DNA from 3 places in the Microbacterium sp. NPDC090014 genome. Region 1 is predicted to be linked to each of the others. Evidence: predicted binding sites of a transcription regulator. Region 1 holds the regulator's gene; each other region holds the start of a gene.
What was found. Region 1 encodes LexA, which represses DNA repair genes until DNA is damaged. Its sites were predicted from a motif close to TCGAACANNTGTTCGA; they were not measured.
Positions count from the first base shown of each region.

Region 2: ACIPV5_RS14880 (DUF222 domain-containing protein) is a predicted target of LexA. The motif match lies at 1,702-1,717, and genes of this name have one in related genera.
Region 3: ACIPV5_RS16895 (DUF222 domain-containing protein) is a predicted target of LexA. The motif match lies at 1,840-1,855, and genes of this name have one in related genera.

Region 1 is NZ_JBIVFS010000002.1:810,977-814,178, forward strand. Features, by position in the region: gene ACIPV5_RS17380 (prolyl oligopeptidase family serine peptidase) at 1-990, opposite strand, end outside; gene lexA (transcriptional repressor LexA) at 1,046-1,732, opposite strand; gene ACIPV5_RS17390 (LysM peptidoglycan-binding domain-containing protein) at 2,015-2,377, shown strand; gene ACIPV5_RS17395 (histidinol-phosphate transaminase) at 2,469-3,202, shown strand, end outside.
Region 2 is NZ_JBIVFS010000002.1:305,912-309,113, reverse strand. Features, by position in the region: gene ACIPV5_RS14880 (DUF222 domain-containing protein) at 111-1,637, opposite strand; gene ACIPV5_RS14875 (N-acetyltransferase) at 2,104-2,505, opposite strand; gene ACIPV5_RS14870 (EamA family transporter) at 2,668-3,202, opposite strand, start outside.
Region 3 is NZ_JBIVFS010000002.1:710,131-713,332, forward strand. Features, by position in the region: gene ACIPV5_RS16890 (hypothetical protein) at 1-410, opposite strand, end outside; gene ACIPV5_RS16895 (DUF222 domain-containing protein) at 475-1,809, opposite strand; gene ACIPV5_RS16900 (alpha/beta fold hydrolase) at 1,913-2,653, shown strand; gene ACIPV5_RS16905 (ABC-F family ATP-binding cassette domain-containing protein) at 2,718-3,202, shown strand, end outside.

The DNA of each region.
Region 1 (3,202 bases):
CCCGGGTTCTGTCGTCGAGCTGTTTCCGGAGAGCAGCACGCGGGAGCCCGCGACATCGTCGACACTCACGTGGCCGTCTGCGGGGAGGGGAATGCGGTGGGCGCTGCCGTCGGGGTCGATGACGACGACCCGGTCGCGACCGTTCGTGCGCACAGCCACGACGCGACCGTCGGCGAGCGGGCGGTACCAGCGATTGCCGAGCACCCAGAGGCCGTATCCCGTGTCGGCGTCGTCGTCGATGATCTGCTCCGCCGTGCCGACCGCCTGGGCTCCGCTGACACGCTGTCGGTGCAGAGCCCAGCGGCCCGAGGGATCGTCGGAGTACACGATCTCGTCGTCAGCCGTCCACTCGGGCTGCAGCGCGGCGCGAGTGGACAGCTCTGTGCGCGCGGTGCCGTCCGAGATCACCAACGACGCTCGCTGCCACGGCATCCGATCGCCGGACCACTCGACCCACGCTGCACGAGAACCGTCGGGAGACAGTGCCGGATGAGCGTAGAACGACTCGCCTTCGACGAGGGTCTTCAACAGCGCAGGCCGGTCGGATGCCGACCCGTCGGTCGGGATCTCGACGATGGCGCGTCGGTGAGGGGAGACGGACAGATCCTCCCGCACGGCGAACAGGCGGCCGCTCTGCAGACGCAGACCGCCGTGCGCCGGGCCCGGGGGTGTCAAAGGAACGGGGACACCGCCGCGGGGCACGCGGTGCACGCGCTGATCCTTGGCATCGACGAAGTACAGCGTGCCGTCGGCATCCGCGGTCCACGCCCCGCCGCCGTACTCGTGGACGCGAGACCGAGCACTCCATGGCGCGGGAAGGATCTCGGCACCCGTCGAACTTCGCACGGTCAGGCGACCGCCCTCGGCAGGGATCGACTCACCCCACCAGATCTCGTCAGCCACGAAGGCGCTGCCATCGATCCGCGGAGACGACGCGGCGATCCGGTCGGGGGTGAACGGAGAGGTCCAGGTACCGAACGGCGACGACATGGTTCGAGCCTATGGTGCGTCGACGCCCGCCGTCACCGGCAGGGTGGGAGGGGAGTCAGACCGCGCGCAGCACGGCGACGATCTTGCCGAGGATGACGGACTCGTCGCCGAGGATCGGCTCGAATGCGGAGTTGCGAGGCAGCAGCCAGGTGTGGCCGTCGCGTCGACGGAGAACCTTCACCGTCGCCTCGCCGTCGAGCATGGCGGCGACGATCTCGCCGTTCTCGGCGCTGCTCTGCGACCGCACCACGACCCAGTCGCCGTCGCAGATCGCCGCATCGATCATCGATTCGCCGGACACCTTGAGCATGAACAGGTCGCCCTTGCCGACGAGCTGCCGGGGGAGCGGGAAGATCTCCTCGACCTGCTGGTCGGCGGTGATCGGGACACCTGCGGCGATGCGGCCGACGAGCGGCACGAGCGCCGCATCGCCCACGGGGGTCGCCACATCGGCGGGATTCTCTCCGCTGGTGCCGGGGAGGTCGATGAGCACTTCCATGGCACGGGTCTTGCCGGGGTCGCGTCGCAGATATCCGCTCAGCTCGAGCTGGCCGAGCTGGTGGGTCACGCTGGACAGCGACTTGAGGCCCACGGCGTCGCCGATCTCTCTCATGCTCGGCGGGTACCCGTGACGGCTGATCGACGTCTGGATGACCTCGAGGATCGCCATCTGCTTGGGACTCAGGCTCTTGCGGCGACGGGTGCGCGGGACGTCGGCGTCGGGGGCGGAGATGTCGCTCATGGTGCTCCTCAGGTGTGCGATTCCGGCGTCTCAGTTCGAATGTCGGAGGCCCGTGGTGGGGTGTTGACATCGAAACCGTATCCGAGAATCGCGCCGAAGTGGAAGATCTGTTCGAGCGTGTCGGCCGATTCCCGGACTTCTGTTTCGAAGAACGCTTGACAGATGTTCGAATTCGAAGATAACTTCGGAACGTAGCTTCGCATTCACGGCTCCCGGCCGAGGCGCGAATGCGAACGCTACGCCAACTTCACCGCCCACGCGGTAGATGCAGAGGAGCACGACATGAGCACCATCACCTTCAGCAGTGCAGCAGTCCTTCCGGCTCGTCCGGCGACGCGGCTCAAGCTGACGGCGCGCGGTCGACGTGTCGTTCTCGCTGTCGCGGCCGTGCCGCTCGCAGCCGGGATCGCATTCGCCGCACTCAGCGGCGGCAGTGCGATGGCCTCAGGCGAACAGACCGCCACGGCATCGTTCGCGACGGTGACGGTGATGCCCGGCGACACGCTGTGGTCGATCGCCGAGAGCGTGGCCCCCGGCGCGGATCCGCGCGACGTGATCGGCGACATCACGCGTCTGAACCTGCTGCGCGGCGGCGAGCTGCAGATCGGCCAGGAGCTGGCGATTCCGGCGCAGTATTCGGAATGAAGCCGTGAGGGCCGTTCGATCGAGCGGTGCGGCGCGGAAGCGCGTTCACACTCCGTCACCACGAGCGTCTGTGTAGCGAAGGCGGCCTACCATGGGAAGGGTGACTGCATCACTCGCCGACCTCCCTCTTCGCGACGACCTCCGAGGGCTCACGCCCTATGGAGCGCCGCAAGCGCCTCTTCCGATCGCACTCAACGTCAACGAGAACACGCATCCGGTTCCCGACGCGGTCGCCAGTGACATCCTGGACGACATCGCGGTCGCGCTCCGCGATGTCAACCGCTACCCGGATCGCGAGTTCACCACGCTCCGGGAAGGGTTCGCGGAGTACCTCGGTCATGGTCTCGAACCGGCCCAGATCTGGGCGGGCAACGGGTCGAACGAGGTCCTTCAGCACATTCTGCAGGCGTTCGGCGGGCCGGGCCGCACGGCGTTCAGCTTCGCCCCGACCTACTCGATGTATCCGCTGATCTCGAAGGGCACCGGAGCGCGCTGGGTCGCCGGCACCAGGCAGCCCGACTACACGATCACCCCCGAAGAGGCGGCATCGCAGGTGCGAGATGTCGATCCTGACGTCATCCTGCTGTGCTCTCCGAACAATCCGACAGGCACGCCGCTGGACCTCGACGTCGTCGAAGCCGTGTACGAGGCGTCGAACGGAATCGTCGTCGTCGACGAGGCGTACCAGGAGTTCGCGCCGCACGACGCGGCATCGGCTCTGACCCTTCTCGAGGGACGACCGCGGCTCGCCGTCTCCCGCACGATGAGCAAGGCCTTCGCCTTCGCGGGTGCCCGCGTGGGGTACCTCGCCGCGGATCCTGCCTT
Region 2 (3,202 bases), 510 kb from region 1:
AGTGAGACTGCTGAGGCGAGCCCGTTGAGCCGGGCACTGTGAGTCCGGCTCGCTGAGTCTGGCCGGCTGTTCGGGATCAGCAGCACTTGCCGTGAGGATGCCGCCGCGTATCACCCGGTTCGAACGAGGCGCCTTCGGTCACGGTCCGCGGGGAGGCTGTGTTGTGGGGTGCGCCAGCGTTGGTCGGGGTCCCACCAGTTCGGTCCACGGACTTCGGGGAGCCCGTTCTTCATACGGATCTCCCACTGCGAGGTGCCCAGGGATCGGTGGTGCCACCAGCACAGCGGCACACCGTTGTCGGTATGGGTCGGCCCCCCGCGGGCGTGTTCGGTGACGTGATGGATCTCGCACCAGGATGCGGGCACGTGGCACCCGGGGATGAGGCATTCCTTGTCGCGGGCGATGATCGCCCGGCGTTGATGCACGGTGAACACGCGGTCGGTGGTGCTGATCCCGATGATGCGCCCCTCGTCCAGGAGCACCCGCTGGATCGCCCCCGCACATGCGGTCTGCGCCGCGACGGACACAGGCACATGCGCACCGGATCCAGGGATCGTCGCCCACCCGCCGCTGCCCGCACCACCACCCGCGCCGGCGATGCCCGCACCGAAAGCAGAACCTTCCGCATGGTGGGCGAGGTCTGTCGCGTCGACGGTGACGACGAGCACCGGGGATGCGCCACCGAGCGTGGGCATGTCCTTGTGACGGGCGGCTATCGCGAGAGCGGCGGCGAGAGCATCGTGGCGTTTCTGCGACGCGGTGCGATCATCGAGCACGCTGCGCTCATCCATATTGAACGGATCAACACCCGGGTCAACACCGGTGTCGGTGTCTGTGTCTGTGTCTGTGTCTGTGTGACCGGTGTCACCGCTGGGGATGAAGAACACTCCCGGCATGGGCGGGCCGTCACCCTTCGGGTTCAGCATCGCGTCCAGGATCAGCTGCAACTGGGCCGCGGCATCCGGAGTCAGATACCCCCGGATCGCATGCATCCCGTCCGTGAGACGACCGATCGTGATCCCGCGCTTGCGCCGCGCGTCCTCATCCTTCGGCTCCTCCCCGTCCGGGTCGAACATCGAGGCGAGATCCTCCGCAAGAGCTTTCAGATCCTGCACCGTCGGCGCCGGACCAGAATCCGCGCCCCCGCCGATCCCGTGCCCGCGGGCGCACCCCGCCAACGCCACATCCGCCGCCAACCGCTGATCCACGCTCAACCGGTCCCACACCCGCTCGATCGGGCCCGTCGCCGCCAGAAACCCCGTGACACCCACCACACCATCCAACAAGGCCACGCGCATCTCCGACCACCGCGCCGGCATCCGCTCCCCCGCCAGACTCACCGGCCGGCGCACCAGATCGACGACCCTGTCGACCCGGGACGCACCCCGCACATCCACGCCCACCATCCGCTGCACCAGCTCGTTCACCCCGCGACACCCTGCCGCATGCGGAAAATCCACAGGATCCCCGGTCGCCACGGTTGCCACGATCACCGCCTCGGCCCGCCGGAACACGGCCCCCGCCGCCTGCAGCACCGCGACACGCTCCGCATCGCTCAACCCCGCCAGCGCGTCATCACACAGCACCGCATCAAGGTCAGCGACGACCCGACCCAGACGCCCCACGATGCTGTTCATACCCTCGAGTCAACACGGAACCACCGACATTCGACCCCCGAAACCAGTCCGATTTAGACCAGATCAGAGCACGTATTCCAATCTCCCGGAATGCCGCACAACGCAGGCACAAGAGGAGCGGAGAGACCAGTCGACAAGCGAGGAAGAGACGGAAAAGAGGAACGAGGAACGAGACACACGGAACAACACGAGAAACAAGACACGAGGAACAAGACACGAGGAACGAGACAACGGGAACGAGACCCCAGACCGCTGACCCCAGGCCGCTGACCCCAGGAACGAGACACGCGACTCGAGAAAACAAGCAACACAGGAGACGAGACGGCAAGAACAGGAAGCAAAGACAGTCGACAACGCCCCACAACAAAGCCAGTCGACAACGCCGGACAACGGAACACCGTGCGCGCGACACCGAACGCCCGCCACGGAGCGCCCGCCGCGAAGCACCCGTCACTGGGGTACCCGATCAGCGCCGGAGCGGCTCGGCCTTCATGAAGACGTCGACCGCGTCTTCGCTCTCGAGCTCGAAGCCGTGCCTCTCGTACAGCCGTCGCGCCGGACTGCCCTGCAGCACATTGAGGCGGAACGGCCGGTCATCGCCCGCATGACGCGTCTCCAAGGCGTCCGCCAGCACCGCGGAGCCGAGGCCGCGGCCCTGCTGAGCGGGATCGAGGTAGAAGTGCTCGATCCACACCGCGTCACTCTCGGGCCTCACCGCGATGAGCCCCACGTCCTGCCCGGCAACCACGATCACTCGCGTGTTCTGCGGGACGAACCCATCGAGGAACCGCTGCCGCACACGCACCGGGTCGAAGCGTCCGAGACGCTCCAGATCGGCGCGCATGACGATCGCTCGCAGCTCCGACATCCAGTGCGCATCCGACGGACTGCTCTCTCGAAGACCCCACGCGGCGCACACAGCATCCATACAATCACGCAGGCCACGCACCCGAAGCGACGACGACCACGACCACGACCACGACCACGACCACAGAACCACGACCACAGCCCCACCGCTGCAGACCCACCGCTACAGCGCGAGCAGCACGATCCCGCCGGCGACGACCGCGGACGCGGCGAGACGCCATCCGGGCCTGCTCTCCTTCAGGGCGAAGACGCCGAACAGGCTGACCAGCACGACGCTGACTTCGCGCAGCGGCGCGACCAGTGCGACCGGAGCGATCTGGATGGCCGTGAGCACCAGGATGTACGAGAGCGGCGACAGGATACTGAAAGCCACGATGCGCTTCCACTGCGTGCGGCCGAGCGCGCGAACGGCCGCCCATCGGCCTCGGACGCCGAGCGAGTAGAACGGGATCTCGAGCAGCATCGTCCCCACCATGAAGGCGACGGGCGAGAGGTTCCACGTGCGCACGGCGTTGGCGTCCCAGATCGTGTAGACCGCGATCGCGACGCCGGTGAGCAGACCGAACACGAGCCCGGGATCCAGGCGACGCGACCGGTCGGCGCGTCCTCGGTCGACGAGACCGATCGCGACGACTCCGAGGATGATCGCCGCGACGCCGGCGAGCGCGAGGGCCGACGGACGCTCCCCGAGCACCAGC
Region 3 (3,202 bases), 100 kb from region 1:
TGAAGCTCGGCGGATTCCTCTGCGAACGAAGTCACCTCGGCAGTGCCTTCAATTCGAAGGCCCTCCGCGCGTAGGACGTTTTGTCCGTCGATATCGCTCTCCAGTGCGACTCCGGTGAGGTACTGCTGCGGATCAGCGCCGGATACTCCTTTGCGCCGGTCGTTCAACGCCTCGTTGTACGCCCGGTACACCTTCTCCGCCGCAGCGAACGCCTCCTCCTCGCTGGCGAAGGCCGCGGTGGGCGTAGGGGCGGGCTCGGGTTCAGTGGTGCATCCCGCGAGAGCGCCAGCCCCCAACGCCAGTACGGCGACAGCAACTATGCGCCCGCCCAACCGTGGAACTGCCGCACCACCGCCTCTGCCGTGACGAATCGCAAGAACGGACAAGGGGCGCAGTGGAGGAGAGGTCACCGCGCCACCGTAATGAATTCGGACTCAGCGCCGTCGCGGTTATCCACAGCGCGAACGTCTCCGCTCAGAACGGCGCGCGCACGGCATCCGATTCGGTGAAGATCACCGTGTACGGTGCAGGGGGAGTGTCGATGTACGTCCGCCCGATGGGACTCGTCCACTCCATGACCCCGCCGGGCTTCTGCTCGACGTGCCATGGCGTGTGATGTTTGAGAACGTGATGTCGGCGACAGAACGATGCCAGATTCGATTCGCAGGTCGCGCCACCCGTCGAGGCAGCATGGTTGTGGTCGAGGTCGCATTTTCGCGCCGCCACTCCGCACGCCGGGAATCGACATCGCTGATCTCTTGCCCGTAGGTGCCTGCGCAAGTGACGGCTCGGTCGGTATCGGTCGACGGCGAGGACATGACCGGTGATCGGATGCGTCAGCACCCGTTCCCATCCCTTCGTCTGCCCGGCCAATCGGCGCGCGGTATCGACGTCGATCGGAATCACGCCGTCGAGCTCGGCGGGCGACGCCGCCTCGGCATCAGACGCCGCGTCCGCATCGTCGTCCATCAGTGTCGTCACCGGGACCGTGACCTCGATGCGCGCACTGATGGCCGCCAGCAGTCCGTCTTCGCTGTCGTGCCCGGTCGGCTGGCCGCTGAGCACGAGGTCGGCGAGCAGGTCGGCGCGGATCTCGTCGACCGTCCGATCATCCGCCTCGAACTCATCGCCGTCGCGAGCCGCCCGCCGCTTCGCGCGAAGGTTCTCGACGCGCAGTGCGTGCGCCATCTGCGAGAGACGGTCGAACATGCCGTGGACGAGCGCGGCAGGCGCGTGCGTGTGCAGCGTCGCCATCCCGTCTTCGCCATCCGTCGCCCAGACTCGCCGCTGAGATCTGGCGCGACGATGCCGCTCCGACACTGTCGTCGGAGCGAAGCGCTCGGCCACACGGCGCGCCAGCGCGCGCAGTCGGTTCGGCGATTCCACCTCCGCCAGCGGAAGGATCACCGCGGAATATGCCTCGCGGTGATCGGGCGACTCGAGGCCCGAACCTGCGTCGACAATGACACGGGAGTGCGCGGCGCTGATCCGCCCCGCTCCCTGTGCGGCCCAGACGGCGGGGAACCGATCGACCAGCAGCTCCGCCGCCGCCATCCGGCGCTCGATGGTGCGATCGCTGACATGCTGCACGGCTCCGATCTCGGCCGCGATGGTCCTGATCGAATGGTCTCCCCGGTCCGGGTGATCCCCCTGCTTCGCGATGTCGACCGCGAGCCGACCGGCGATCGCCAGCAGCCCGTCGCGCGCGGCGCTCATGCTGCTCAATGTCGCCTCTGCGACTTGCAACGCGGTGACGAGATCGGCGAGATTCGCGATCTGCGTGTCCGTCGCGTCGAGCAGTGCTGTCATGTCTCCGAGTGGATCACGGACCACCGACATTCGAACGAAGCTTCGAGACATTCCCGAACCGACATGATCCCGGAAGAGTGATGACTCATGCGACACTGACGTCATGCTCCTTCACGCCGTCGACGTCGGCGACGGCCCCCGTACGGTGGTTCTGCTCCACGGGATGATGGGCTCGGCCGACAGCTGGTGGCGTGTGATGCCGGTGCTCGCTGCACAGGGCTTCCGTGTGCTGGCGATCGATCTCCCCGGTCACGGTCTGTCCCCGCGAGATCCACGTCTGACGATCGAGCGGGCCGCATCGTCGGTGGTCGAGACCGTCCGAAGTCTCGCCCCGGGGCGGCCGCTCGCGGCCGTCGGACACTCCTTCGGTGCGAGCGTGCTCGCACAGGCGGCCCCGCTTCTCCGACCTGAACCGGGCATCTATGTCGATGCCGCACTCGTCCTCCCCGGCGGCAGCGACCGTGACGATCTCATCGAGCGGTACGCCCGCGATCGCGAAGCGCGACAGTCGCCGGAGAACCTCCGTGCCTCGCGTTCGTTCTACTCGGAGAGGGATGCCGAGATCGAGGCACTCGCCGCCCGCCGCTTCGACCCGACGACGATGGCATCCGTCTCCTGCGGCCGCGATCACATGTGGCTTCCCGACCCGGGGTCGATCATCGTCCGCGCCGACCCGAGCGACTGGGTGACCGCCGCCGACGTCGCCCGGTTCGAGGCGAACGGCATCGACGTGCGCAGCATCCCCGGAGCCGCGCACACTGTCTGGTACAGCCACTTCGAGGAGTTCACGGCGTCGCTCCCGGAGCTGTTCGGCCGGCGCGCTCGTGCGCAGGGTGCCGGATGACGAGGCAGCCGTGACAGGAGGCTGACCGGGCCACCCAGACCGCGCGACTACCCTGGGGAGTGACATGGCACATCTTCTCGGGGCAGAGGCCCTTCATCTCGAATATCCGACGAGGGTCGTCTTCGACTCCGTGACCCTCGGCATCGAAGAAGGTGACCGCATCGGCATCGTCGGCCGCAACGGCGACGGCAAGTCGAGCCTCCTCGGAATGCTCGCCGGCATCAAGGAGCCGAACTCGGGCCGCGTCACGGTGCGCGGCGGCACGACCATCGGCGTCCTCGACCAGGCCGACACCCTCAGCGACGACCTGACCATCAGCGCGGCGGTCGTCGGTGACACCCCGGAGTACGAGTGGGCCGGCGACCCGCGCATCCGCGACGTGATCGAGGGACTGCTGAAGGACCTGCCCTGGGATGCCGAGATCGGCTCCCTCAGCGGAGGCCAGCGCCGACGCGTGTCACTCGCCAAGCTGCTGACGGGGGACTGGGACGTCATCGCCCTCGACGAGCCCACCAACCACCTCGACGTCGAGGCCATCACCTGGCTCGC